DNA from 4 places in the Clostridium kluyveri DSM 555 genome. Region 1 is predicted to be linked to each of the others. Evidence: riboswitches for the same ligand, from Rfam matches in the RefSeq annotation. Region 1 holds a riboswitch; each other region holds the start of a gene.

Region 1 (7,651 bases):
TACAAAATATTTAAACAAAAAATCGGAAACACCCTTAAATAGTTATATTAGTTTAACTAATATGAAACTAAATACAAGGTGTTTCAAAGTGACATATATGTATGTATTATATTACTACATATATGAAAATAATTCTACAAGAAATACTATTTTAAATCAAAATAATCATGGGATTATTCACAAGAATCGCCAAATCAATATTAATTACAATCTTCCTATATAATCTTCTAATAAATATTCAATTGAATAAGAAATATTATTTATATTTTTTAAAAATTTATAAATAAAAAAACTGATATACTTATAATGTGTATTATAATAGATATATAATTATTGAAGAGCCTTTCATTATACAGGTCTATGGTAAAATAGTTTCAAAAATATTCAGATGTGAAGGAGATAGATCATGGATAAAGATAAAAAAATTGCTGTTTTAATCGATGCTGATAATGTATCTGAAAAATATATAAAGTACATTTTTGATGAAATTTCAAATCATGGGACGCCAACTTATAAAAGGATTTACGGTGACTGGACCAAGCCTCAGTTAGCTTCATGGAAAAATGTATTGCTCAATTATTCCATTAGTCCAATACAACAATATGGTTATACTACAGGAAAAAATTCAACAGATGCCGCTCTTATAATTGATGCTATGGATATACTCTATTCAAATAATGTTGATGGGTTCTGCATCGTATCCAGCGATAGTGATTTTACTAAGCTGGCAGCACGCTTAAGAGAAGCGGGTATGTTTGTTATTGGCATGGGAGAGAAGAAAACCCCTACCCCTTTTATATCTGCCTGCGAAAAATTTAAATACCTTGAAGTATTGGCTTCAATGGCTTCAAAACCTGCTGAAAATACAAATAACAAAGAGTCCCAAAAACAGGAAGAACCAAAGGTGGGAATGACAAGTATGGATAAATTAATAGAAGCCATAAAAACTATTATCACCGAAATATCCGATGAAGATGGCTGGGCATTTTTAGGTGAAGTGGGCAGTACCCTTAATAAACGATATCCAGACTTCGATACCAGAAACTACGGTTACTCAAAACTTACTCCTTTTGTGTCTTCCTTAAAACATTTTGAAATTAGATCTATAAGGACCAGTAATCCAAGTATAAGTCTTAAATATATTAGAAATAAAGACTGAAAGAAATTGATTAAAGTTAGGCATAAATTAAGTTTTATACCTAACTTTTACAATCTGAAAATCACATTATTTTAACATAATTATGCCATTATTTCGCTACATTCTCCTGTTATTATTTAAATATATAAATTTAGGAGAGGTGAAATATATATGACTATTATTAAAAATATCTATAATACCTTTGTGAATAGTAAAAAATTTAGACATATTACAAAATTCAGTTGTGTAGGCGGTTTAAACACTATAATTGATTTTATACTGTTTTGTATATTAAATAGTCTGTTTGGTGTCAACTATATTATAAGTCAGATAGTTTCCTATGGTGGCGGTACCTTAAACAGCTACATTCTAAATAAATTCTGGACTTTTAAGGATACAGAAGTAAAAAAGAAAACACTAAAGGAAATTATTCAATTCATTGCAGTTAACTCTGCCTCTTTGAGTATCAGCTTAATAGGATTAAGTATATTAATGGATAATTCTTTCAATTCTCTCTTAGCAAAAATTATTTCTATGGTATTAGCTCAAGGGGTTAACTTTTTAGGATATAGATTTTGGGTTTTTGGCAGATTTATAAATTCAGTGCATACTACTAAAAAGGCAGCATAAAATTTAAATCTTATGAAATAAATTCCTTCATAGTTATTCTTTTCTTAAAAAATTTTCTCTTAATTTCTGCAAAATGGTTTTTAAGTATAAAATATGTTAATTATACCAATAGTATTCTTACATTTTTTAAAAAAGTGTATGTTTTTAATTTAATGAAAAAATTTATATTTCATTTTATATATATGATTATTTGTATTTTTATAATTGGGTTCCACATATATTCATGTTTATCATTGTATATTACTATGTTTCATACACTTATAAAATAAGGTGATTTTTATAGCTATTTTCCATTGTATTGTATGTATTCCAAAAAATATATTACCATAATTAGTTTATATATAATTAAATTTCCTTGACAGCTTATTATATATAATGATCAAATTTGTTTTAAAGCATTTTTACCCCTTTAAATCCATTAACTTAATAATGATACACCCTAAAAATACTGTTAATATAACAACCATAGATAAGCCTAAATTTCTGAAAATGAAATCTAAAGGTGAAAAACAAATTAAAAATTATTATGATAATAGAAATTAGGAGGAATTAAAAATGTTAAAATTCAAACACAAATTGCTTTCAGCTTTAATACTTGCAGCACCATTATTATTAAATACAGGAATTGCCACAAGTGTTCATGCATCCGATGCAAAAAATATATCCCTGCTCTGTCAATCTTCATGCCCTTCAACGGCATCAAATAATTGTACAGACCCTACTAATTGCAAAGATTCTAAAAACTGCACCACATCTTCTAATTGTATAAATGTCAATGGAGTAAACTACGATTGTGGAAACTTTGATTATTCAGCACTTAGTAATTTAGGAGTTAACTGTACAAAATAAAATTAACATCTATTTAAATTAAAATAACCATCTAATAATTATTTAGTCACACGTAAAATATTATTTACGTGTGACATAAATTCTAATATCCCTCGATTTAAAAAGTATTTCATAATCAAATTGATATATATTAATAATCTCCCCTGCCTTCAGTATTTACCTTGAATTTCACATTAACCTGTATTTCAGAATCGCATATCACTTTATCCCAATCCGTACCGGTACCTCTTCCATATTTTGATATTGCAATTTTACCCAAATCTAAAACATCCGTTTTATACTTGCATTTAATATTTTTTATAGCTTCATTAGCTTTTTTTTCTACATAATTTCTCATATCTGATTCATATTTTTTTAATAGCTGAGGATTTGAAGATAAATCGCTGTATAATTCATTGGACATCATGTTCCCTTGTATATCTAAATATATTATAAATTTATATTTTCCATCTTCTTCATAACATTTAACTTTTCTTTTTGAATATGCATAACAATTTATATAATGTTTTGAATCCTTTTGTAATGTTAATATTCCCCTAACTCTGCTTTCCTTTAAAATATTAATTATCCTTGTTTCATTCATATCCGCTTTTCCCACCATAACATCTCCTCTGAATATGGCAAGACCCGTAGTTTCTATGCTATTATCCTTTAACTCTATATAAGGTAATAATACATTTCTTCCCTCTGCATCCACTCTAACTATTAAATCCATAGCAGTATACTGCATAGAAAAAAAGTTGTATTCACGCAGATTTTTTATCATTCCCTCAATATATTCCGCAGCATTAGAGTACTCTTTAGTTTTATATTTGAATATGTCTTCAGCTTTTCCTTTACATACTGCGCATAACGCCCTGTCATTTGTAGCTTGATTCTTTACCCATATATCTAAAAAATTTTTTATCCCGAACATTGCAGTTTCTTCACTAAATAAAAATACTCTATTAAGCCCTAAAGTTGATTTTTTTCCCTCTTTTAATTGTCTATTTTGAATTGTCTGTCCTAAATTGCCATTACTTCCAATAATAGTAGTACTCATTACTTGATTTACATTTTCAAAAGAATATACTAAAAGAGGTATACTATAAGATATATTATTAGAACTCTTTTCTATATCAGCTCCCACTCCCACTGGTATTTCCATGTTTTCTACAAGCATTCCACTTGTGCCTAAAAAACACAAAATAAATATTATAACTACAGCAATATGCAAGAAAACCTTGAATTTATTCATAACTATCACCTTTTAAAATCGAATTTATATTTATAATTCCCTAAAATTATTGAAATATTTATCCGACTAAATCACTTGATTTACTGTCATAACCAGAAATACCGCAGTATTCAAATATATATGAACACTGCGGTATTTTCGATGGTTTAAGACGCTGGGAACATTAAGCTAATTGTATATTTCAGATAAATTTAATATCCTAAATCTTCATTAAATATAAATACGTAAATCCTCGAATCATCAAGTTGGTTCCTTATTAAAGTATACTCGTTACATATTCTACTTTTGCTGCTGCAATCCATACAACGGCCTGTAGTAGTACAGGGGGTATTGCAGTTGAGTCTCCTGGCATTGGCAGGAGCAGACACTCTCTTATTTCTCTCTATGGCTTCTTCTAGATTTTTTACAATTTTATTTACTCCACAGACTACAATAACCTTATCAGGCCCAAAGAGCATAGCTGCTACTCTATTGCCTGTACCATCTACGTTAAACAGTTCTCCTTCTTCAGTTAAGGCATTAACACTAGTAAAAAATGCGTCTGCAAAAAAAGTTTCTCTGTGTATCTGCTTTTTTTGCTCTGGAGTTACACCCTCTGCTGCCCTGTCTAAAAACTTATACCTGCCACCTCTTAGATATTCCAGTATACCGGTTTGCTCTAAGGTAGCAGACCCTCCACAACTCACCACAGAATCTTTTTTCACCAACTGCTCTATTTTACTGAAAAATTCCTGTCTATCTTTCACATAAAACCCATTCATGTTGTTCTTTTTCAATGCCTCAATAGTTCTTTTTATTTTTTTGTCATTTACCCAGAAAATATTTTTATCCATAAGGCCACCTCCAAAATTTACTTCAAACTATAATTATTACATTGTCCTATTCATATAATTGAAATATGACATATTATATATTATAATGATTATATAATAATTAAATACTTAATGCTAGGGGTGCCTTGTGGCTGAGAAACACCAGTTGTTAACCCTTCTACCTGATCTGGATAACACCAGCGTAGGGAAGCGGATTTTTAGAAAAATAATGAGTCGTATTCCCATGGAATGCGGCTCTTTTAGCACCTTAGCTGAGTAAAGGAGGTTTTTAATGTCTTTAATAAAAAATTTTACAGAGATTTTATCTCACCCAACTTCTATTTTTGCACTAATCGCCGTTATTATCTTTATCCTGTTCTGGGCGAAAGTTAAAAATGTTAAATTTACTACGCAGCTTGTCACTCAAATAGGTATAGCACTGGCACTGGCTACCATACTTAAAATATTTAGAATATATCATCTTCCTCAAGGTGGAAGTGTAACCTTGGGAAGCATGGTACCTATACTTCTTATGGCTTTGCTTTATGGCCCGGAAGTTGGTTTTATTACTGGATTTTTATATGGAATTATAACCTTAATACTAGATCCATACATACTTCATCCTATACAAGTTATATTTGACTACCCTCTGCCATTTATGGCCTTAGGTATAGCAGGATATTTTAGGAACAGAAAAATTGTAGGTACATTTCTAGCTATTTTGGGAAGATTTATATGTCACTTTATATCTGGAGTAATCTTTTTCGGAAGCTTTGCACCCAAAGGAATGTCTCCTGCAATTTATTCTCTCACCTTAAATGGCATATTCATAGCTGTTGAAGGTGCAATATGTATTGCAATAATGATAGTACTTCCCGTAAAACATTTAGAAACAATTATAAATAAAAAAATGATATCTAATTGAGCTAACAAGGCTAATAGCTCTAAGGCCATTAGCCTTGAAATTAAATTTTAAATTTCTGCACCATTTCATTGAGACTTTGAGAAAGTTCTGCCTGATTTTGTGCAACTACAGCTACCTGTCTTATTTCTTCAGTTGTCTCATCTAACCTGGATTTTATAGTTTCTGCATTTTCACTAGATTGCTCGGCAATTTGTGACATATTCTGCATTGCTTGATTCACTTGATTCACTGCTGCGGTAATCTCTTCAGACATAGCTGCTATATCCAATGACATGGTGCTTAAAAAACTTGAATCATTTTGGTATTGATCTCCCATGATTCCAAACTCTTCTAATCTGCCATGAATGTTTTCGTTTATAAATCTTAATACTTCATTGCCATTTTCGGATAAATTTTTAAATGCATTTTCAGCCTTTATAACAGTATCCTTTATATTTGTTACAGATTTAGAGGATTGTTCTGCAAGCTTTTTCACCTCTTCTGCCACTACAGCAAATCCTCGGCCCTGTTTACCTGCTCTGGCTGCTTCTATGGCAGCATTTAATGCCAATAAATTTGTTTGCTCTGCTATATCCGAAATAGTGTCTGCCATAACTTTTATATTGTCAACTACAGTTCCTTCTTTAATTGCCTGCAGCATATTATTTTTCTTCTTGAAATATAAATCTTTAGATTCTTTGATGGCTTGTTTCCCTTTTTGCTGAACCAAAGCTGCCCTTTTTTTAGATTCATTTGCATTATTACTTCCCTTCTCTGCTTTTTCAGATAGTTCATTGATACCTGAGTTAACTTCTTCTACAGAAGATGTTATTTCCTCTGAGGAGGAACTTGTGTCCTGAATTCCAACAATTATATTATTTAATGAATTATCTATTTTTTCAATTTTTATAGACAATTCTTCTACGGTTGCAAAAAGTTCTTCACTAGATGCACTAATTTCCTGAGAATTTGCCATAATATCCTTGATAAGACTATCTACATTTAAAAGAGCAGTATTTAAAGCTACTCCTGTTTTACCGAATTCATCACTTCTCGTAATAACAATGGGAGCAGAAAAATCGTACAAAGCAAGTTTTTCTGCAAAGGATTTTATTTTCATCAAAGGAATGTTTATATCCTTTGAAATAATAAGTCCAAGCACCACTGCAAGCAGTAATCCTCCAATCATAAATACGAGCATAATTTTATTGTTTTCTAAATATAAGGAATTATTTTTTAAATTTGCTTCTTCCGCACTTTTCACCTGTTTATTCATTAATTTATCAACATTTCCCACCATTATTTCTCTAAGAGTTAGTATCTTATTATACTCTTTAATTGCTTCATCAAAATTTTCATTATTAATAAAATTAATAATATTATTTATTATATTTTTATATTCATTAAACTGGCTTCTATAGGTTGGCCATATTTGCTTTTCAACATTATTCATAACAAACTTTTCATAGTCAAGCATATTTTTCTCATTTAACGCCATATCACTTTTTATATTCTTCTCCAGTTCACTCCTTTTAGAAGAATCCTTTTCATAGATGAGTTGAAAAATATCACTTTTAATTTCAGTGAAATTTTGTTTCATATTTGTTAACATATAGATTCTCTTCAATTTGTTATTATACATATCATCAGAATTTGAACTTATGGTTTTCAACGACATCATTCCTATAACTCCAACTACTGTAATCAATATAGCAACAATGGCAAAGGATAAAATTAACTTTACTTTCACCTTCGTGTTTTTTAGAAAATTCATATTGATTTTCCTCCTCTGTGGTGTGAATCTGTCAATTTGTAATAATTAACTTATCCTTATAGATTATGTTCAACTTTAATATAGGGTGTAATATTAAGAACATATTTTTAATACTTCATTTATCATATTTTTTCTTATCCCTTTTAAAAACTTTTCTTCTCTCAATGAATTCTTTAGAAAGTTCCATAAGAAAACCAGTTTTACGTTCTTTTGCATTAAATTTATCCTTCAATTCACCGTGTTTTTTAATTTTTATGTAGTATTTCATAATTGTGTATGCTGCTGAATAAAAGGCAATAATTATAAT
Region 2 (7,651 bases), 190 kb from region 1:
ATATGTATTTTTTATAATTATTATGCGTAAAAATTCTAGATAATGTTATACAAATTTCTCCCGTAGCATAGGATATATAGGGTTCTGAAAAATAATTGTCAATTTTAGAATTCATAAGCTCATAATAGTATCTCTTTAGGGAATTATCTTCTCCCTTTACTGCAGGAGAAAATACAATACCATCAGGGTGGATACCACTTTTTTCTTTGGAAAAAATGGTATCGGTAATTTGAATTCCAGTCTCATCAAGAATATAAGCACACTCAATATCTAGATTTTTATATTTGTCTATAAACTCTAAAATTAAATTATCAAAGTTATTCACAGGATTTACTCTAAGTTCTTTAACAAACTTACTTAAAAACTTGTCAATTTTATACCTATAGAGCCTGTCTCTTCTGGCCTTTAAAATCATATGCTCTTTATAACTATTTACTGCATTTTCAATCTTATCATTAACCTTTTTAATCATATTATTATTTATAAATTCAGGCTTTGAAAAAAAATATCCCTGAACCAAATGGGCACCAAATTCAACTACATAATTAAGTTCAATTTGGGTTTCCACCCCCTCTGCCACAACTATTGCACCTATTCTATTGGCAAGGCCTGTAATACATTTAAATATTTCCTGCTTGTGATAACTGTCCTGAATGTTTCTAACCAGCAGTGCATCTAGCTTTATAATGTCAGGTTTTATAATTGAAATCCTGTCAAGATTTGAAAAACCTGCTCCCACATCATCCAAAGCAATCAAAAATCCCTTTTTTCTATAGGTATTAGTAAATCTTTCTAATACATTTAAGTTCCCTGTACGGGCCTCGTTAATCTCAATTACAATGTTTTTAGGTGAAATTTTTCCTTTCAATATTTGATTAAGAAAATAATTTGACCCTTCTAATTTTTCTATAACTGAAGCATCTACATTTATAAAAAGATTCCACTTATTATTCATTCTATGTATACTTTTAAAGCCCTCAATACATTTTTCTCTGCACAACCTATCAAGTGCAATTGTCATATCATGCTTTCTCGCATATTCAAACATTTCAAGAGGGGGTATAATCTCTGAATTTAAAATATTTACTCCTCTCGTCAATCCTTCAAATGCTACTATTTTTTTCTTTACCAATGACACAATAGGCTGATACTTTGCAATTACCCTCTCATTATCTATAGTCTCCTTTATTGTATCCATTTCATTGTGATTACCATATTGAATCATGTTTTATAGCTCCCTTATACCATTCACTCAATTAAATACCTCCAAAATATAAATACTATATTTATATTACTATAGATTCTATACTTTTTAACATAATATTTTAACATATTTATATCAAGTGATTCTTAGGGTCTTAGGGGCAAGCCGTTGAGATGCTCTTAACATTTTAAAATACACTCTAATCTTCTTCTCTTAAAATATTTATATTTTTTCCTTCCATTACTTTGTTCATATTTCTAACAGCACACATTTTTCCACACATGGTGCAGGTATCCTCATGTTCTGGAGTAGATTCTCTTCTATATCTCCTTGCTTTTTCTGGATCAATTGCTAAGTCAAACATTTTTTCCCAATTAAGCTCTTTTCTTGCCTCACTCATTTTATAATCCCATTCCTTGGCACCTTTTATATTATTACTTACATCTGCCGCATGTGCCGCTATCTTAGAAGCTATGATTCCCTCTTTCATATCTTCTAGATTTGGAAGCCTTAAATGTTCTGCTGGAGTAACATAGCATAGAAAATCTGCACCATTTGCAGCTGCTATTGCTCCCCCAATGGCACTTGTTATGTGATCATATCCTGGTGCAATATCTGTAACCAAAGGTCCAAGTACATAAAAAGGCGCCCCATGACACAGCTTTTTTTCCAGCTGCATATTAGCAGCTATTTCATTTAAGGACATATGCCCCGGTCCTTCAACTATAACCTGTACATTCTTTTCCCAGGCTCTTTTGGTAAGCTCTCCGAGAGTTATAAGTTCCTTTATCTGACTTGCATCTGTAGAATCATTAATACTTCCTGGACGACAGGCATCTCCAAGACTTATAGTAACATCATACCTTGCACATATATCTAAAACTTTATCGTAGTATTCATAAAATGGATTTTCTTTATTGTTTAGTTCCATCCATGCATATAAAAGAGAGCCCCCTCTTGATACTATATTGGTAAGTCTTTTATTTCTCTTAAATACTTTTGCAGTTTCCCTGTTGATTCCCGCATGTATAGTCATAAAATCCACCCCATCCTGGGCATGTTTTTCTACCACAGCTAGGAACTCCTCCGGTGATATATCACTCAATTCCTTATCATAAAATCCTACTGCATCGTATATAGGTACAGTACCTATCATAACAGAACACATTTCTACAATTCTTTTTCTAAACTCTTCAGTTTTACCATAGGAACTTAAATCCATTATAGCTTCTGCTTTCATTTCAATTGCAGTTTTAACTTTCTCAAGCTCCATATCTATGTTAGCACAATCTTTTGATATGCCTAAATTGACATTTATTTTAGTCTTTAATCCCTGTCCAACACCCTGGGCATCTAAGGACTTATGGTTTTTATTTGCAGGTATTACTATTTTACCTTCAGCTACAAGCTCCCTTAAAATTTCTACATCCACACCTTCTTTTTGAGATACTACTTTCATCTCTTTTGTTATAATTCCTTTTTTAGCAGCATCCATTTGAGTAGTAAAATTCATACTTTATCCTCCTTTTATTGTTGGTTCTCTATACACTGACCGATTATGTTAAGAGGTATTAGAACTGGCACCGTTCGGATAAAAAACATAATAAAAAGCATAATTCCGTAGAATTATGCTTTAATTACTTAAATACCTACACAAACAACTTCCTACGCTGGCATTACCCAGATCAGGTTTAGGGTCAAAGAATTAACTTCTTAATCTCAGCCGGAAACACCAGCCCCCCTGCACATAATATTCAGCTTTCTTATTCTATAATGTACCATAATATTTATTACTAATCAAGTAATAAATAGTTTCAATCATTTTCTTTTGTTCCTGTATGTCAGCCTATTTACACGAATTTAAAGTTAGTTAATAAAAATAACTAAGTATTAACTAAATAAACTTCGCCAAACATTTTAGCGAAGTTTATAATTTTCCTTATAACTTAAATTTATATTAATCCCCAGTACTTTTGCATATATCAAAAAATGAATTATATCTTTATCTATACCTTTTTCTATATTTTTTAATTCCTCCTCCTCAAGACCAGAAATACTTGACAAATCTGCAAAAGTTCTTTTATTTTCCTCTCTACACCTTTTTAAAATTTCTCTTAACTTTAAATATTTTTCTTCTGCTTCTATGTATTTTTCATTTATATTCATATTATGAATCCCCCTATGAAGTGATCCTAAGGTTCAGATGGAGTTTACTTATAAAAGAATACTTTTCTCATCTGTACCTTAGAAAATCTCACCTTAGAATTCTCTACTTCAACATTCACTGGTTATCGTAGTAATTTGGGTTAGAATATCCTCTGTAAGTTTATTGAGTTTTTTATAATCGCTGCACTCTGTATATATCTTACATAAAGGCTCTTCTGCATCTGGCATTACCAGTGTCCATCCATCTTCAAAATTAAGTTTTACCCCTTCAATTAGATCTACGGATTTTGAAGTATTCTCTTCTATCAGATTTCTCATCAGTCTCCCTTTCATATTCCAGGGACACTTTATTTCCTTTTTCATAGTATAATATTTGGGTATAATAGATGTTATCTGTGAAAGGGTTCTGTTGCAGTTTGCCATAAAATTAATAATCATGGAACACACACTTACTGCATCCAATGTCATAAGATATGCACTTACCATATCTCTTTTATTTATACCCGTTGTATTTTTCAAGTAGGTTTCCAATATAACTTTATGGGCAGTTTTGGTTCTTATAAATTTGCACCCGCATATTTTAGCCAGCTTTTCCATGGTGGAAGAGGCCGTAACTGGAACTACTAAAGTTCTTATGTCATGGGTTTTAAGCATAACCAGCGCATTTAGAGCATCATAAAGATTATCTTTTATTATACTTCCTTTTTCATCTATAATAACCGGTCTTTCACATTCCTCATCTATCTCAATTCCCAGATTCGCACTATCCTCTATAACTTTTTGGGCCAATCCTTCCGTATCTCCAAACTTATCATAAAGTTTTACCTCAACTTTAAGTTCCTTTAAAACTCCAGTAATTACTTCAAGCACCATAGGATCTTCAATACTTAGAACCGCCCTATACTTCTGATTTTTTATATTTTCAAGAGAAAATCCATTTACAAGCTGTCTTTTATAATATTCTAGGCAATTGTATATATGTTCCATATGCTTGAACTTATCTGGTTTAACTCTTCTAAAGTCCTCTCTTGTGAAGCTGCTTTCTATCTTTCTCTCCATGCCCCTATCTATATTGAGTCCATTTTTATCCATAAATATTATAGTAACCTTTTCCGGGGCATTCCTATTTACACATACATAAATTCCTGCCTGAGCTCCAAAAAAAAGAATTGACTGTCTTATAAAGGCCATGGGCATCTTTTTCAAGTCCATAACCTCCAAACCCATAGACAAAAGCCCTGTGGCCAGGGAATATTTAAACATCTGTGCCGCTCCATTATCACTGCAGGCTATGGCAACCCTGGAGTCCGCCTTTAAAACAGAACCATATGCAGAACCAAGTTTTGACACACACTCTGGAGTTATATCTACATTTATCTCTCCACTAATACCATTTCTCCCAAAAATAGATTTTGAGGCTTTTTCCTTCCATATTATATTGGAATTTACCAGGGTACCGCTTTCTATTATTTTATTTGGCCATATTTTAACTCCAGGCTTTATTATGGCCTTATCCTTTATAATAGTATCATTTCCAAGGGCAGCTTCTTCAAATACAGAACACTTTGATTTAACTTGAACTTTCTTGCAAAGTACCGCCCCTCTTATTTGGGCTTTGTCTCCTATATAGCAATTATTAAAAAGTACACTTCTCTTTATGGTGGCATCAGAACATATAATATTATTCTCTCCCAGTACAGTATAAGGGCCTATTTGTGCATTTTTATATATTTTGCTTCCCTTTCCTATATATACAGGTGTTGAAATTTTAGCCTGGGGACTTATTTCACAATCTTCCCCTATCCATATGTCTTCGCTATACTTTTGTGCCTTTATATTTACATTTGCAAACCCCTTTAATATATCAAAATGGCATTTCATATACTGGTCGATATTTCCTATATCACACCAGTAACCTTCTGCCACATATCCAAACACAGCTGCTTTTTCCTTAAGCAGAAGAGGAAAAAGTTCACTGCTGAAATCACATTTCTTATTTTTCCCATAATATTTAAATATTTCTGGTTCTAAAATATATATTCCTGTATTTACCTTGTCGCTGAATACTTCACCCCATCCTGGCTTCTCCAAAAAGCCAGTTACTTTTCCTTTATCATCTGTAACTACCACCCCAAATTCTAAGGGTACCGGTTCTTCTTTAAGTACCAATGTTGCCACAGCACCTTTGCTCTTATGATAAGAAATAGCTCTGGACAAATCTATGTCCGTAAGGGCATCTCCGCTTATAACAATAAAAGTATCATTTAAAAATGCCTCTGCATTTTTAACGCTTCCTGCAGTACCTAAAGGGGTCTCTTCTACAAAGTAACTTATATTAACCCCAAAATCCCTGCCATCCCCAAAATAATTTATTATTTCATCCGGAAGATATTGTAGGGTGGCTCCAATATCTTCTATTCCCGTATTCTTAAGTAATTCTAATGCATATTCCATTATAGGTTTACCCATAACGGGCATCATGGGTTTAGGTATGTTGCAGGTTAAGGGCCTTAACCTGGTTCCCTCTCCTCCGGCCATTATTACAGCTTTCACAACCATCACACCCTCTATCCATTTTTAATATTTACGCCTTGCTTTTTTCTTTACTTTTGGTACTACTTCTTTTTCTTCCTGAAGTCTGACTTTTACTTTTAACGCCAGCCCCTACTTTTACCTTCTTATCTTTATTTTCTTTTCTATCTTCCTCTCTACTTTCCCTAAGATCTTCATAATACTCTAAAATCTCTTCCTCTTTAAAATTATCTCTTGCAGGTTCATTGTGATTAGTTCTTGCAACTTCTGCTAAATCCTTATTTTCCTCATTTAAACTTTTATACAACCTGTAATCTTCTCTAAAAGATTCATTATTATTTCCCATCTCTAATTTCCTCCATTCCGTACCACCGGCTTCTTCTAAAACTTCATCATACATTTTCATAGTAAGATCTGCTACTCTATTCCATGTAAATCTATCTTTTACAGTACTCTTTCCATTATCGCTTATATACTTAGCAAAGGCATCATCATGTAATAGCTGAACTACATTATCTGCTATACTATTGGAATTTCCATTTATACACTTAAGTCCGTTATCTCCATGATCCACAATCTCACTTAATCCACCTGTATCTGAAACAACTACAGGACATCCTGCTGCCATAGCCTCCAGAGCCACAATACCAAAAGGCTCATAAAGAGATGGAAATACCGCTGCACTGGATACTCTGTATAATTTATCCTTTTCTGATTCATCCATATATCCTGTAAATAAAAATTTATCTTCCAATCCAAAATATCTGACTTTATCCTTCAATTCCTCTGTCATAGGACCTGTACCTGCTATTATAAATTTAGAATCATTGTATCTACTTATTATACTAGGAGCAGCTTCTATAAGAAGATGTATTCCCTTCTCAAAAACATGCCTTCCTATACAAAAGATTATCTTTTCATTATCCATGGCGTATTTTCTTCTGAATGAAAGCCAATCAAATTCAAAGTCAAATTTATCCACATTAATTCCATTTGGAATAACCCATATCTTTTCTTCAGGAGTTGAAAACAGCTTATTTATCTGGCTTTTCATATAATTACTGCAGGCAACTACTTTCCATGACTCATAGGTAAGCATCCATTCTGTAGCAGAGATATATCTTTGAGTTACAGTATTTATTCCCCCATTTCTTCCGTATTCTGTAGCATGCATAGTACATAAAACAGGTATCTTAAAAGACCATTTTAAAGTCTTTGCACAAAATGCAGTAAGCCAATCATGAACATGTATTAAATCAAATTTTTCACATTCATTTATCAATCTAATAGCTCTTTCTACCATGGCAAAATTAAGCTGCATTACCCACTTTGTAAAATCCTGTGTATCTATAGCATAAGGTGTAACCCTGTGAACAAAAACTCCCTTATCATTTTCATCTACAGGTGCCCTGCCTTCTTCACAGGTAATAACATGAACTTCATTTCCCTTCTCACAAAGAGAATGGGATAAATAATATACATGATTTGATAATCCTCCTATAGTTTTAGGAGGGTATTCCCAAGAAATCATTAAAATTTTCATTATATCACTCTTTTCTTTATAAATTTTATCTTTAAAATTATCAGTAAAATTGTCAAAATTTACTGATATAGTTTTGTTTCTTATGATTTTACCTACTTATAAAAATAAGAAATTTTAAGTTCATATTTATTATAATTACTTTTCCACCTACTTATACACTTTATCATAATATTCCATAATCATTCTATCTGCTGAATATCTTTCCA
Region 3 (7,651 bases), 360 kb from region 1:
AGAAGTAAAAATGGACTATCTCCGCTTAAGGCCAATGCTGAATTATCCAAAGTAGCCACAGCAAAAGCTCAAGATATGATTGACAATAGTTATTTCAGTCACACTTCTCCTACATACGGCTCACCTTTTGATATGATGAAGAAATTTGGTATAAGCTATACAGCAGCGGGAGAAAATATTGCTTACGGACAAAAAGATGCAGCAGAAGTAATGAATTCCTGGATGAATTCTTCAGGTCATAGAGCAAACATATTAAATTCTAATTTCACAGAAATTGGAGTCGGAGTTGCTAAAGATAAAAATGGAACTCCATATTGGGTTCAGATGTTCATAAACCCCGGAAAATAAATCCAACAACAAAGCCCAAATTATTTTTTAATATATATCACATAAGATCGCTAAATCACAATTTAGCGATCTTATTGTAATTTATAACAATTTTAACTATAGCTTATTAACAATTGTTGAAATGTAACCTGAATTTTTCCAAAAGCATATATTTAAAAGCTGCCATCATTTAAATATATGTTTTATGACGACAGCTAGTAAATTTAAAACTAAATATCAAGATTAAAATATGATTTGTATTGCTTCTTCCTGCTCCTGAGTGATAGTGCCATCAGATACCAGATTATCTAGTGGATTAGACACTTTATTATATATTCCTTTACTAAATATAGTTATATTATATTATATTATCTTACTAGAAGTAATTTTAAATTTTTAACTACTTTTCCACCATCATTGGTCATTGCAGAAGACATAATAGCAGCGCCACAGGCTCCGTTTGATAAAACATCCTTTAAATTGCTACAATCAATACCCCCTATGGCTATTATTGGTATCAAAATGTTTTTGTGCATTTCCCTAATAAATTCTAAACCTCTGCCTTTTAAACCTTTTTTGCAGTCTGTTTCAAAAATGTGACCTGCCAATAAATAGTTAGCTCCTAAACTTTCTGCTTTTTTAGCTTCCTCAATACTGTGTACCGATACTCCAATTTTTAGTTTTTCATAAATATTATTTTTAAACTTAATTTTTTTAAATATTTCATAGCTGGTGTGAAATCCAAAAGCTTTAATATTTAAAGCTATATCAATATTGCCATTAATAATTAAAGGAACATTATATTTATCTGTGATACTTTTAATTTTTTTACTCATACTTAGTAGGGATGTATAAGATAAATCTTTTTCTCTTAAAATTATACCATCAGCACCATTCTTTACTACATTTTCTACGACATTATAAATGCTATCTTCTTTAATTAAATTTCTGTTTGTAACTACATAAATCATCTTATTGGTTCCCAATCTTTAAATATGGGATTATATCCCATGCTTATTATATCATTTTTAAGTTCTTTTACTGATCTACTATCTGCAATATCAAACTGCCCTTCACCTTTATCATTACTAGAATGACCACCTACTTCTGTAGAAACGCCTGCTGACATTTTGGTCACTCCAATAGGAATTAAATTATTTCTAAATTCTGCTCTTTCTCTTGTAGTTACATTAATTCCTGCTCTTTGAACAAATATTTTATAAGCTAGCATAATCTGAACAATATTTTTATCGGTAACTTCATAGATATCATTATAACTTCCAGCATGAGGTCTTATTCTAGGCATAGATAAACTTAGTTCCACATCTGGATAATTCCTTTCTATGTAAGCTCCGTGCATTCCAGTGAAAAAAGCCTCACTTCTCCATTTGTACAAACCCAGTAGGGCACTTATACTTAAAGAACTGATTTTTGCTCTACATCCTCTTTCAGGAGCATCTAATCTAAATTTATAATCTTTTTTTGGTCCTGCTAGATGAACTTTACTATATATATCTTCATTGTAAACTTCTTGATATACAGTAAGACTATCAACACCTGCATTAACAAGTTCAGCATATTCCTCTGTATTTAATGGATATACTTCTATACATATTGAACTAAAATATTTTTTTAATATTTTCACACAATCTTTAATATAAGATACCGGTGTATGATAAGTAGACTCTCCAGTCAGTATTATAATGTGTTTCAATCCCGTTTTTGCTATTGTTTCTGCTTCATTTTCTACTTCTTCAAGAGTCAACTTTTTTCTTTTTATTTTATTTTCAACATTATATCCGCAGTAAACACATCTGTTTTTACAATAATTTGCTAGATACATTGGCGTATATAATACTATACTTCGTCCAAAATTTCTTAATGAAATATCCCTTGCTTTTTGAGCCATCTCTTCTAGAAAATTTTCAGCTTTGGGAGAAAGTAATGTTAAAAAATCATATTCATCTATTCTATCTTTTCCAAGCACAGTTTTAATTTGATTATCTGTTACTTTTTTAAAACAATTATCAAAGTCAAAATTTCTATAATTCTCAATAACTTCATAAAAACTCATTAAATCACATCCTATCTCAAGAATCCTGTAAGAGGAGATGAAGCTTCTGCCATTAACTTTTCTTGCCCTAATTTAGCTAAGAATGCTTTTCTTCCACTTTCCACGGCAAGTCCAAAAGCTTCTGCCATAAGTACCGGATTTCCTGCACTAGCTATAGCTGTATTAACAAGTACTGCATCAGCACCCATTTCCATTGCTTCTGCTGCCTGTGATGGTTTCCCTATACCTGCGTCAACAACTATAGGAGTTGCAATTTCATCTATTATAATTCTTATCATTTCTTTTGTAGCAATTCCTCTATTAGTTCCAATAGGTGCACCTAGAGGCATTACTGCTGCTGCACCGGCATTAACTAATCTTTTAGTATCCATTAGGTCAGGATTCATATAGGGTAACACGATAAATCCTTCTTTTGCTAATACTTCTGTAGCTTTAATAGTTTCATAGTTATCAGGTAATAGATATTTATTATCTGAGATAACTTCTATTTTGATCCAATTTCCACATCCAGCAGCCCTTGCAATTCTGGCCAACCTTATGGCTTCTTCTGCATTTCGTGCTCCTGATGTATTAGGCAGTAATATACAATCTTTATTAATGTAATTTAACATATTTTCTTCTTTTGAAGTGATGTCAACTCTTCTTAATGCAATAGTAATGACCTGAGATTTAGATTTTTTCAATATTCTAGGTATAATACTATTTGATGAATATTTACCTGTTCCAATAAAAAGTCTACTTTTCACTTCTGTTCCACCAATTATTAAATTGTCCATATTTATTTCCTCCAACACAATCTATTATAGATAATTAAAACTTATCTTTATTAATTTACTCTTCTCCTAAAATAATTCTCAATACTGCATTTGCCTGATGATTTGCAGCTATAGCAACTCTTGGGGCCATTAGTCCACATCCAGGTTTAGCCTCATTTTCACCATCACCAACCAGATAAAAATTATCTTTTATTTTTTTAGTTTTTATTTTATTGCTTGAAAAATATCCTGCCATTCCTGATGCCACAATAATTTTTTTATCTTTTAGTTTACTCAGTGAAATATTTGCAAGCATTGCTTTGCACTTAGGATTGTCAAAAGCTTCAACTATTATATCTACATCTTTGAAAACTTCTACAATATTGCTCTCATCTAAATATATATTTGCCTTTTCAATTTTCACATATGGGTTACAATCTTTTATAATTTGTTCCAATGCATCAGTTTTTTTCATACCTAAATGTTTTATATAGTACTGCTGTCTATTTAAATTGCTTGGCTCTACTACATCAAAATCAACTAAAAGTAATTTGCCTATTCCTACCCTTGCCAAAGATAAAGCTGCATTTGAACCTAATCCTCCAAGTCCTGCAATTCCAACGGTATATCTTTTTATTTTCTGGTGTACACAAGGTGTATGCCTTGCCATAAGCATTGCTTCCATTTCGTCTTCTTTTGGTATTTCACCTCTTTTTATAAATACTACTCTATCTTTTTCTTTTAAAGTATAATCTTTTTTAATGATAAAACCATTGTATACAATTATATCTGCATCATTTTTCATTAATTTTTTTAATTCGTAGACTGTCGTATTTTCCTTTATATTAGCTTTCCTTTCGTTTACATAAATAATCATTTTAGCCACCTCCAACAAAACGTATTATTTCAACTTTTGAATTAGTAGAAAGCTTTGTTGATAAATACTTGTCTTTGGGAATTATTTCAAAATCAATTTCAACTACAACGATATCCAAATTAATTTCCAGACTATTTAGCAACTCTATGACACTAATATTGTCCTCTACTTCTAATTCTTTTCCATTTACAAGAAGTATCATTTTTCTCCTCCTTTCTAAAATTAATTGAGAAATACCAACGATATGCTATTTACGAAAGTGCTTAAACAAAAAAGGAAGCATTATTGCTCCCTCATAACTTTCAAATTTAAATTTGTTAAATTATAATCTGCATTATAGCCTTCTGAAAAAACAAATACTACAATGTTAACAAAAATAATTCAAAAATCACAAATTCATAAGGAATTTGTGATAACAAACCGTATTTCCCTACGTTGGCATTACCCAAATCAGGTTATGAGGGTAAGGGATAACATCCCATTCTCAGACTGTTAATACAGACTCCCCTTAAAGATATTAAATTTTAATTTTTTATAATACCAATTTATCACAATATGGATTTGAAATCAAGTTTATGAATAATTTGTTTACAGATGTATCATGTAAATTCCAATACAAATTTTATTTTTTAAGAAGATATTATAATGGCAAAACAAAATTATTGGGAATTTAAAAAATATGGAGTACAGGATTAAGAAGTTCCAAATATGACAACGAAGCTAAATATGGTAAAGTACTTACCTTGGGAAATATAAGCTGCATATGATGATACTACCTAGTTTCAAACAGCTGAGAATTTATCATTAAACTTATTATATGCATAGAACCAAAATCATTGAGTCACTTACTAATGAGCCTATAGGTTTCAATTCCTTATAGGTAGTCTAAAATCCCATTTATATATTATTATAACAGGGTTTATGAAAATATCAACATGTTAATGAAGTGTTAATAAAAATCACAAACCCTTATTAAATCTTATTTTTTAAGTTCATCGAACCCCCAGTTTTTTTACACTATTGGAGGTGGACGAAAAATCTATTCAGTCCTCTCAAAATTTCTCAAATTAAAATCTATACTATAACTGCACCTTATTTATCCATGAATATTTATTATTAGCCATCGCAACTATATTTATCTTTTTCCTCGTAAATACAATCACTTATATTAATGAGAAAGTTTACATATTAATTGTATCACCATAAAAGAAAATGAAATATTAATCTTTTCGTTTTTTGATAATACTGTAAACTGAGCTGAACATCCCAAATAAAATACCAGTTATAGGGAATATAATCCAATTAATATACCATTTATTAAAAACAAGCCCACTAACTAAAAAAATACACACCGCCAAAGGCCATAGTATAGCAGCAACTGCACCAATAACTTTATTATTTTCTACATTTTCTTTTGAAAAATTATCAATCCTTAAAAGAAATGTAAAACTTTCTTTAATACTTCCATAATATATAAATATAAAAACAGCAATTGCTATTATAATAAGTAAGACAATTACTCCATAGATAGACGCAGTATCGCCAAAAACAGATGCTGCAAAAATTGAAACTGGAGATAAAACACAAAGACACACACCTAGTATTAAAGATACCATATAAGTTGATGTAAAACCATTATATCTCTGCTGCAATAGGGATTTTACAGAAAGGGGCACATTAAAACCTTTTTTCAAATATTTATATCTCTCAGACTTCATACCGGAATAAATAAATAGAGCCACTGCAGGTACGATCATAACAAATAATGTAATAAGGCCAATCATATATCCTGTATCTTCAGAAAATCCTCTGCCAATAATACCTTCATCTACAAGAGTAGTAATTAATATTAATAAAGCAGTACCTGTAATACACAAAAACACACCTATTCCCACTAATATACCTGTTTGTTTTTTCATAGTCATATAATTCTTTACTTCTTCCTCAGTAATAGTTGGAAAATTCATCTCATCTTCATGAAGATTAACTCCAAGTTCACCGATTAATTCATCAATATTGCCAAACTCTGAAATTACAATACCAATAGCTTCATTTTCTGATTTTTTCTCACTTTTTAACTCATTGTACTTTTCCTCCATATTAATCAATAAATCATTTTTTAGTTTAAATAGTTCATCTGTTTTTGGAAGGGCGGCAAATACATTGTCCAAATAATTTTTTATAGTTTCCATTTTGTTAGCTCTCCTTGATAAATTTATTTATTACTTCTTTTGTCAAATCCCATTCCCGACACTTTTCTTTATAATACACTCGACCAAGAGGAGTAATTCTATAATAAGTACGTCTTTTTCCAAAGGTTTCATCCTTATAAAAAGACTCTATATATTTATTTTTTTCAAGTCGATTAAATGTTGAATAAAGAGTAGTTTCTTTTATAATATACTTATCCTCAGATAACCTTCTGATATTTTTTGATATTTCATATCCATAAGATTCATCCTCTAAAAGCATAAAAAGAATGATTATATCATTATATCCCCGGATAACATCACTACTTATCAAAGAATTCACCTCATTTTACTTTATCTGTCGTAGTAATTTTATTATAACACAATTACTACGACAGATAAAGTACTTTTTTAGATTTAAAAAATATTAGCATCTTAAATTCTGTGTGCTATTAATATAGAATGTTATTTATTTGATTTTTTATCTTTAACCACCATTATAACTATAGCGGCACAAATAATTCCTCCTACCAGTAAAAAATCAGAAATCATACACATTCCTTTCTTCAATAATTGATATAATTTATTATATATAATCCTCTTAATTTTTGATATATGGATAAATCAAATGAACCTATTTAAAAAAACAACCTCAAAGGTAGTTCCTTTACCTATTTTACTTTTTACATTAATCATGCCCTGATTTCCTTCAATTATGGATTTTGAAAGTGCCAGCCCAATTCCAATAGATTCTTCACTTCTATTTGTTCTTCCCTTATAAAATCTCTCAAATATATGTTTAATTTCTTCCCTGTGTATTCCTTCGCCATTGTCCTTAACCATTATTCTAGAACATACCTGAGATTTCTCCGTAAATACCTGAACTTTCCCACCTGGTTTAGTGTGCTCAATGGCATTCTTAATTATATTTATAATAGCTTCATTTATCCAATTTGGATCATGATTAACCATAATTTCATTCTCTTCAGGATAAAATTCAACTTTAACATCTGCACTTTCTGACTTTATTTTAAGTGATTCTATAGAAGCTGTTACAGTTTTATTTATATCATTACTTTTTATTTCAAATCTTACTGCTCCTACATCAAGTCTTGCAAGTTGAAGCAAACTCTTTACAAGCCACTGAATTCTATTTAGCTGATTCTGGCTAATCCTTAAAAATTCAATTTTCTTTTCTTCATTTATTTTTCTATTTAAAAGTATGTCATTATATATTATCAAAGAAGAAATAGGAGTTTTTATCTGGTGGGATATATCTGACAGGGTGTTTATTAGAAAATTTTTTTCTTTCTGAATTTGAATTAAGTTATTTTTTAAAATAGTTCTCATATTGTTAAATGTATGAGCAAGCCTTGCAAATATACCCTCAGTATTTTCATAAATACCTACATCAAAATTGTAATCTATT
Region 4 (7,651 bases), 880 kb from region 1:
TAATAATATCTGTAATCAACATATTTTATTATAAAGGGTGGAATGATGATGTTAATAAGGAACATAGAGATAGAATTGCTAAAATTCAGTCAGTAATAAAAGAATTGAACATTATATTATTCTGGGTTAAAGAAGATAAAAGTGTTGAAAGAGTTGGATTTAATAGAACTTAAAACAATAAAAATCGTGAGATGAAAATGAAAGAAAAATGAGACAAATTTGACGCAAAAATAGGACAAAGTTGGGACAAAAATATTTTTATTATACCTAAAAGAGTTATCAACAAAGGAGCGAAGCTATGAATTATATAATTATCGGTGGGCTTATAGGAGCAGGACTATTAATATGGATAATAAGTAGTATTAGTCAGATAAGAAGTGATATAGCACGTATAAATGTAAATTTAAATAAAACTGCTAAACAAGTTGGAGTACCTGATACAATAACAGATGAGTTAAAATGCCTTCTTTCAGAAAATAAAAAAATTGAGGCAGTAAAAAAATATAGAACTGCTACTGGACTGGGATTAAAAGAAGCCAAAGAATACATTGATTCTTTAAATAACTAAAAATTTGGGTTGTAGTGTAATAGTTATAATGAGAATGTCAGGGACTACACTGGTAGTAATTCATATACAAATTTTTCCTTAAAATACACCTCTGGCTTCAGGGTTAAATGGGGCTCCAATACGGGAAACCGCAAATAAAATAAAACTATATATGATGTGTATGTCGGAGATAGGCACTGGGAAACTGGTGCTTATTTTTAAGGAAATTTTAAGAATTGACGTATAAAATATTATCAGTGATACACAAGTTCCCTTAGTGTATAAAGCAACAAGATAAGCATCCACATATTTAGGTGCTTATCTTATTTTTATATTTTAAAGATTTAGTTGATAGAGGATTGGATACAGTGACAATTAGAGGGTAAGGCATTTAGCAAGTCTGAGTGTTTTTTATCATAATCGTATTTATTCAGGGCATCTATTTTATATTATTTACAAATAGTTATTACATAGTACATTAGATTGTAACAAATACCGTATATAATAAATATCATAATAGATTATAAATTAGTTCCCCACATGAAGATTTAACCCGGTGTCTGTGGTTGCAGGGCACTTAAAACTTAAATGCAACCGCCACTCTAAGCCCAATATAAGAAATAAGCACTCGTCATCTAGGGTGCTTATTTTTGTGCATAATTGAATAATATGGGTTTATTTCCAGTCGATTAATATTTATAGGATTTTACTCATTCTTTATACTAATTAAAAAAGGAGTGAATTAGTATGTCTCAGATAGATAATATTCTATCACAAATAGAGTCTTTAAAAAGAAATCTTGACAATCTAATCACGCAGAAAGATAGTTTATTAGATTCAGAAATAATTATTGCAAGTCAAATGCTAGATTCAATGTTAAATAAATATAGTAAAATAGTTAAAGAGAGAATGGATAAATAAAAAAATAGGTGAGAGGTATGAAGATAAGGGAAATATTGAAAGAAAGGCTTAACCAGGATAAAAAACTAAGTAAAGATAAACCAGGGAGAGGCGAATACCTCTCCTTTTCTGATATAGGAAAACTTATGCATCATGACTGTTACAGGAAGATCAAGGGTGTTGTTAACATATTGGATTCTGCATTTATATAGGGAAAATATATTGCAGATGTAGTTATAACTACAACATCATAGAAATAATTATTGCCCCGGTTTTTCGGGGCTTTATTTTTTTATATAAAATTGGAATATTGAGCAGGAATATACATATTATTGTAGAAGTACTTATATGTAATAATTGAAAGGAGGAGAGAAATAAATGAAAATCATAGGAATAATTCTTATCATTGTGGGAATTGCTGGAATAATAGTGGGTTGTGTTGTGCGCGGTAACATAGGAATAGCTACTATAATAGGAGCTTTAGCAGGCTTAATATCAGGAATAGGATTTATTTTGGTAGACAAAAAGATTGAATTATTATCCAATAATAAAAGTTCTTAATTTATTCTATACTAATGGAAAAAGATCAAATGTATAATTACTCCTAGAAAAGATAAAAGCCCTGGTATTTGCCAGAGCTTTTATAGATTAAAATATATTAAAACTATATTAAGGAGACAACATAGTATTTTGCTATTCATACTATCTCTATTACAAATATTTTTTGTATAAAGATAGTATTTTTGGTAAAGCTATTTTTGAGGTGATAACAATGTTTAAATTATTTACAGGAATGATTCTTGGAATCGGAATGACAATTTTAGGTATTTGTGGGTTAGCTACCAAATCTATTTTAGGTATAATACTATAAGCAGGGAAAGTACCCTGCTTATTTTGATTATGTTTTAACGAGTTGAAGGTACTTTAGTGACTGAAACTAAAAACCACAAGCTAATCACAACAGCATAAACTTAAGAACTTTGTAACTGGATCAGGTTTTCCTCTCTAATTCTATCATTTGGTTTAATTAACGGTTTTATGAATTTATCTTTAAACAGTCTTATCGTTGTATTTTCATTGATTCTGATAGGATATTTATATTGCAAAGACGCCACAGAATAGTATAATAATATTAATGTAAGAATAATGTAAAAAAGGCTTCCAGAAGGTAGCCGTAGAAATGATAATCAAACTAAGAATGGTATTGAAACTTTATTTTGTCTACAGTTTGCGTCGATATATGATTTTAGACTATCTACAAGGAAAACAAAAACTCTCCACCTAATTAGCAGTTTTTCAATAAGGATGTTTACGAAAATCAATAATTGTTAAGCACAACAGCCAAACGATTACCGATGAATTGTAAATAATCTTTGTTGGAGGATTTGCTTCATGGAAAGGTTTAATTTGGATATACGGAAATTGATGGATTGTTATATCCCAACATTGAAATTGATGGAGAAGATAAACTTAAGGATTTAGGGAAACACAGCTTGTTGCGACTAAACTATCTACACGAACAAAGATCACAGATGTATCGGAAACTTCTTCTGACCGGCAAACTGGCACAACATTGTACAGCTATTGATAAGACTGCCTTTGATATGGCGGAACAAGTTCGTTCTGACTACCTAAAATCTCCATCCACTGACGGATGAGGATATGATGGAGCGCACCCGAGTTTCCATGAAGGTATAGATGATTGAGGATGAGATTGTAATATTAGAACTTATCTGTATCTAGGCATAAGGGGGCGCCAAACACAGTTAGAGTGTTTGGTGTTCCTTTTTTTCATAGCAGAGCGAGTTAGAAGACTCAGGTATCATAGAAGGATATACCATAAAAATTAATAAAGAGAAACTAGGAATAACGATCAAATGTATCATTGAAGTCACCTTAAAAAATTTTAATTACGAATTAGCACCATCATTTATAGTAGATTACCCAAAATGTGAAGCATGATTTAGAGTGGCTGGTGATTCATGCTCTTTCGCTATTTTTCAGTTTCTTCAATTAAAGAAGTAGAAGATTTTGTCATGAAAGTAACCTTCTATACTACAACTAGAACAAAATTTGCCAAGGATTTAAGTCAGTTGCTAGTGTAGCTTTGGGATTCTGCCGAACCTGACCTGACCCCAAAGGAGCATAATATTACAATTTCGACCGACCGCATGCAGGCGCAGCACATCCCTATCGAATTTCATAGCTTGTCCCTCTGTTAAGCTCTTCGCCGCTTAAGCAATACACGGCGTCGATGATCCGCGCACAGCGTCGTAATCTGCTCCACTTCCGCTTCATCGTCGGCCATAATGGGGGATGCACCGCAGGATAGCAGCAGGTTTGCGCAGTCGTTGACGGTGACGTAGTTTGTGATACAGTGTACGAGTGGAACCTTTTGATGCACAGTTTCAAGCATTGTTCCAAAAATATTTGAATCCTCAGTCTTTAATTTTTAGTTTGCCGGGTAATAAAATAGCGGAAAACGCCCGATGAGCGTTCTCCGCGCGATAATAGCAACAGAGACCTTTCCTACGGTGGCATTATCCACATCAGGTGTAAGGGTCGAAGTTATAAACTTCCTCTCAGCCCGTTTCACAAGCTCCCCTGTCCGTTATTCGATTTGGAAAGTATTTTAGCACAAGCAAAGGCGAATGTCAAACTGACAGCAAGCTGCTGATATTTTTTAATTATACTATAAATTTAGAGTGTTCCGAGCTGTGGAAGAAGAAGAACTACACCCAACAAGCTAATGTCTATTTCAATTATCCATTCTAGCCCTATTATTTAATTCAACCTCTTCTAACAGCTTTTGAAATAAGTTGAAGCCTTCACTCCAATCATCTATATTGGATTCACTGTTTATATGACCTTTTCTACCAGCAGATATTGTTTCAAAGCCCCACTGTTTACCTTTCTGTATACAAAACATAGAAGAAGAATACGGATCATTTTCACTGTATATCAGCATTCCCGGTACTTCTAAATTAACTTCAGGTAAAGACCCAAAAGAAGCTAAAAACTTTGGAAATTGTTTGTCATCAGGATTTGGCGGAGCCACCAAAAAGACTGCATTCAAATATTTTCGTATTTTAGGAATGGCTTTGACGGTGAGTAAGCAACCAAGACTGGGAGCAATCAATACTGTACCGCATTGATTATCTCTTTCAAGGTTTTCCTATTAAGGTTTTTTCCCATTCATTATATACCAGATAATCTCATTCCTCTTGATTTACTCTTCCAAAGCCATATCTTTTTTCCCAAGTGCTCTGCCAATGATCTGTTCCGGAGTTATTAAGGCCAGGAACTAACTTTATATTCATTTTACCACCCCATCTATTTTATTTAAATAGTTTAAACCATCCAGAATATCTGTATTCCTTTTGTTAATTATTAATAGAGAATTAAGCAGTTTACTGTGTTGACTTAACTAATGGCAATTATATCATAATTAAAATGATTTTAGGCTATTACCTTTTACTATGTTTACCCATCCCGTAAGTATACTTTCTAATGCTATGGAGATAACAAATTTTGTAAAAGCAATATTACTTAAATGAAAAAGTCGTACATAGAAGAATCTATAAATAAAGTATGATAATAAGCCTGTACCCTCCAAAATGCAGGCTTTATTTTTTTACTTATAGTTACCCAAGTGAAACCATAACGTGCAAACCTCACCAATTCGTCAAAATCACTGTATACTCTACAATTTTTATGTTAAAATTTACCCTAGTAATGCTTTAAAGTGAGGGGGTAAAATTATGAAGACAAGATGTAGAAAATGTATATTTGAAGATATAGACGGAGGCAAGTACCCCTGTAATGACTGTAGTGAAATTATGGACATGAAAAGACATAAGAGTGCTGAAAGTCATTTTGAACCAGTAGATGGGTATAATAAAAATATTAAATCCAAGGAACGATTAAAGAAAAAATTAAGCGAGGTACTGCCTTCTACAAATAAAAAAATAATTTATGCAGAATATGAGGAGCTGGAAAATGAAAATATAATGTTAACAGCCTTCTTAGATAGTGGCAATGATATTATAGTGTACCAGATATTAGACATAGAAGAAGGCTTAGTTCAAAATATGCTCTCATTGGATAAGGATTTATTACATAAAATAAACAAGATAACAAAGAGGGGAGTTTAGTATGCACTTCCTGATAGTTTATAAAAAATAGTTAGGAGGGTATAAAGTAAAAAACAAAGTAAAGTTATCTTTTATAGCTTACTTTGTTTTTGTAGTGTTTTTATATCATTTTAGTAAGTTTTATTACACATATGTACTAATTAGTGATAATATTATAAGTGAAACGAGGTGTAAAAGAATGATACTTTATCATTTCTCAAATGAAAAACACAGCAAGTTGGTCCCAAAACTGGGGGAAAAGAGGCGATTTGGAAAAGAAAATATTACAGGTAAGAAAGTATTATTTTTAACTACTAATCCTGAAATGTTTCTTGAGAATGAGGATGGTAGTAATTTTTTCAGATATAGATATAGTATAGAGCTGGATAGAAATAATCCTTATCTGCATTCTGATGATAAATTCAATGATATGCTTCAATATCATAATGAGGCATTCAGGTTAAAACATGCTATATCTAAATGGTTTTTCTACGATAATTCTCTTGATTATGTTGCAATATCCGAATGGGATAATAAATTATGCAAGTTTAATTGAAATATAAAAGTACATTAAGTAATTATTAAATATTTCTCTTTTTTAAAGGAGAAATTTTTTCTTTAATAATATATGAATTTATTATTATCGAAATTTTATTTAGTGTATTATGGTTGTTACAGGGAGTTTAAGAAATAAAATTTTGGAGGTACTTATATGGACAGGTACAGTTAAATGGTTTAATGGAAACAAAGGATTTGGATCTATTACAGGAGAAGATGGAAAAGATATTTTTGCACATTTTTCTCAAATAAATTCAGAAGGTTATAAAACACTTGGAGAGGGTCAAAAAGTCTCTTTTGACGAATGAAGAGGACAAAAAGGACCACAAGCAGAAAATATACTTTAAGTCTACTTTTTATGCCATTTAAGTATATGTGTATGTCGTAGATAGGCACTGGGGAAACTAGTGCTTATTTTTCATGTTAGGTTAAATCACATAATGTTTTGACAACTAATATATATGATTAATATATAATAATTATATAAGGATTATATAAGGATTAGGATTTTAAATGTAAAATACATAATTGCGTGGGTGAGGGTTATCTTCTATTTTATTCATACAATGGTAAAATTTATTGCAAAAAGTTAATAAATATAACGTTAAACGGTGATAAATACTATATATAATTATAAGTGTCCTAAGGAAATAACCTTAGTTTAAATAAATAGTTTATAAATTAATGCCCCCTAAGCATGAATGTAAACTGGTGTCTGTAGTTGCAGGATACTTAAAACTCAAATGCAACTACCACAGGACAGTATAATATTAATCTCCTTCAAAAAATAATGTTATATAAAAGTAGCACTCGTCATTTAGGGCGCTTATTTTGTTTTATCGAAAAGAGATGTGTAGGTTTTTACACATCTCTTAAATTCAACCATTAATATTAAGTTTTTCTTTAATTGCAGTCTGTATGACTTGAGAAAAGTTAATGTTATTCTTTTCAGCTAAAGATTTTAACCAGTGTTAAGGAATATTTTAAAGAAATACATAAAGTGGGGAAATGGTCTATAATAAATCAGAAGATATAAGTAACACGATTAATTCATTGATAGAAAGTATGACCAAAAATTTTTGGTATAAATGGGTGTTATGTTAGGAGCTGGACTTGGATATATATCAAAGGGGGATATATACATATTAAAAGTTCGGCTGCCGCATATGCCGTATTTATAACGGTTAGTGCTTTATTCACTTTAACATATTATTGTAATAGCAATATTATTCGCTGTTAAGACTCAATATATAATAAATATATTTTAAAATAAAGGTTCTAATTAATAAAAGCTCTAGGCTAAGTCCAGGGCTTTCAGCGATTAGAACATAATGAGTGAAATTTAAAGTATTTTTGTGATATTAACTATTGTATCCAACTTTAAACATTTTATATTTATTTTTCAAAAAATCATCCAATTACCTAGAGTATTTTTTATAGAAATGCACAAACTTTAAGTATAGCATTTAAAATTGCTCTAGAAAGAGGTGTTTGTTATGGCACGTAACAATGA

What was found. A riboswitch is a leader RNA that binds a small molecule or an ion and turns the genes downstream of it on or off. The one in region 1 is predicted to bind thiamine pyrophosphate.
Region 2: linked by a shared signal. The riboswitch ahead of thiC (phosphomethylpyrimidine synthase ThiC) and the one ahead of thiT (energy-coupled thiamine transporter ThiT) in region 1 are both predicted to bind thiamine pyrophosphate.
Region 3: linked by a shared signal. The riboswitch ahead of thiS (sulfur carrier protein ThiS) and the one ahead of thiT (energy-coupled thiamine transporter ThiT) in region 1 are both predicted to bind thiamine pyrophosphate.
Region 4: linked by a shared signal. The riboswitch ahead of CKL_RS19960 (hydroxyethylthiazole kinase) and the one ahead of thiT (energy-coupled thiamine transporter ThiT) in region 1 are both predicted to bind thiamine pyrophosphate.

The regions. Positions count from the first base shown of each region.
Region 1 is NC_009706.1:2,072,741-2,080,391, forward strand. Features, by position in the region: gene CKL_RS09980 (NYN domain-containing protein) at 407-1,159, shown strand; gene CKL_RS09985 (GtrA family protein) at 1,310-1,768, shown strand; gene CKL_RS09990 (hypothetical protein) at 2,324-2,617, shown strand; gene CKL_RS09995 (Ger(x)C family spore germination protein) at 2,748-3,854, opposite strand; gene CKL_RS10000 (lactate utilization protein) at 4,046-4,687, opposite strand; TPP riboswitch at 4,794-4,892, shown strand; gene thiT (energy-coupled thiamine transporter ThiT) at 4,959-5,591, shown strand; gene CKL_RS10010 (methyl-accepting chemotaxis protein) at 5,632-7,344, opposite strand; gene CKL_RS10015 (amino acid permease) at 7,460-7,651, opposite strand, start outside.
Region 2 is NC_009706.1:1,877,855-1,885,505, forward strand. Features, by position in the region: gene CKL_RS08720 (EAL domain-containing protein) at 1-1,225, opposite strand, end outside; gene thiC (phosphomethylpyrimidine synthase ThiC) at 1,404-2,717, opposite strand; TPP riboswitch at 2,850-2,957, opposite strand; gene CKL_RS08730 (hypothetical protein) at 3,122-3,370, opposite strand; gene CKL_RS08735 (mannose-1-phosphate guanyltransferase) at 3,479-5,923, opposite strand; gene CKL_RS08740 (glycosyltransferase family 4 protein) at 5,955-7,445, opposite strand; gene glgP (alpha-glucan family phosphorylase) at 7,593-7,651, opposite strand, start outside.
Region 3 is NC_009706.1:1,717,345-1,724,995, forward strand. Features, by position in the region: gene CKL_RS08030 (CAP domain-containing protein) at 1-348, shown strand, start outside; gene CKL_RS08035 (thiamine phosphate synthase) at 696-1,298, opposite strand; gene thiH (2-iminoacetate synthase ThiH) at 1,295-2,401, opposite strand; gene CKL_RS08045 (thiazole synthase) at 2,413-3,177, opposite strand; gene thiF (sulfur carrier protein ThiS adenylyltransferase ThiF) at 3,233-4,033, opposite strand; gene thiS (sulfur carrier protein ThiS) at 4,035-4,235, opposite strand; TPP riboswitch at 4,444-4,552, opposite strand; gene CKL_RS08060 (permease prefix domain 1-containing protein) at 5,254-6,225, opposite strand; gene CKL_RS08065 (PadR family transcriptional regulator) at 6,230-6,565, opposite strand; gene CKL_RS08070 (sensor histidine kinase) at 6,847-7,651, opposite strand, start outside.
Region 4 is NC_009706.1:2,952,160-2,959,810, reverse strand. Features, by position in the region: gene CKL_RS14140 (ribosomal protein L7/L12) at 299-568, shown strand; gene CKL_RS14135 (aspartyl-phosphate phosphatase Spo0E family protein) at 1,295-1,468, shown strand; gene CKL_RS20925 (hypothetical protein) at 1,486-1,659, shown strand; gene CKL_RS14130 (hypothetical protein) at 1,826-2,008, shown strand; gene CKL_RS14125 (TnpV protein) at 2,878-3,105, shown strand; gene CKL_RS21615 (hypothetical protein) at 3,430-3,552, shown strand; partial or broken gene CKL_RS19960 (hydroxyethylthiazole kinase) at 3,711-3,863, opposite strand; TPP riboswitch at 3,955-4,063, opposite strand; gene CKL_RS14120 (RBBP9/YdeN family alpha/beta hydrolase) at 4,206-4,586, opposite strand; gene CKL_RS21610 (alpha/beta hydrolase) at 4,663-4,767, opposite strand; gene CKL_RS14115 (hypothetical protein) at 5,209-5,601, shown strand; gene CKL_RS14110 (hypothetical protein) at 5,780-6,136, shown strand; gene CKL_RS14105 (cold shock domain-containing protein) at 6,291-6,446, shown strand; gene CKL_RS20920 (hypothetical protein) at 7,635-7,651, shown strand, end outside.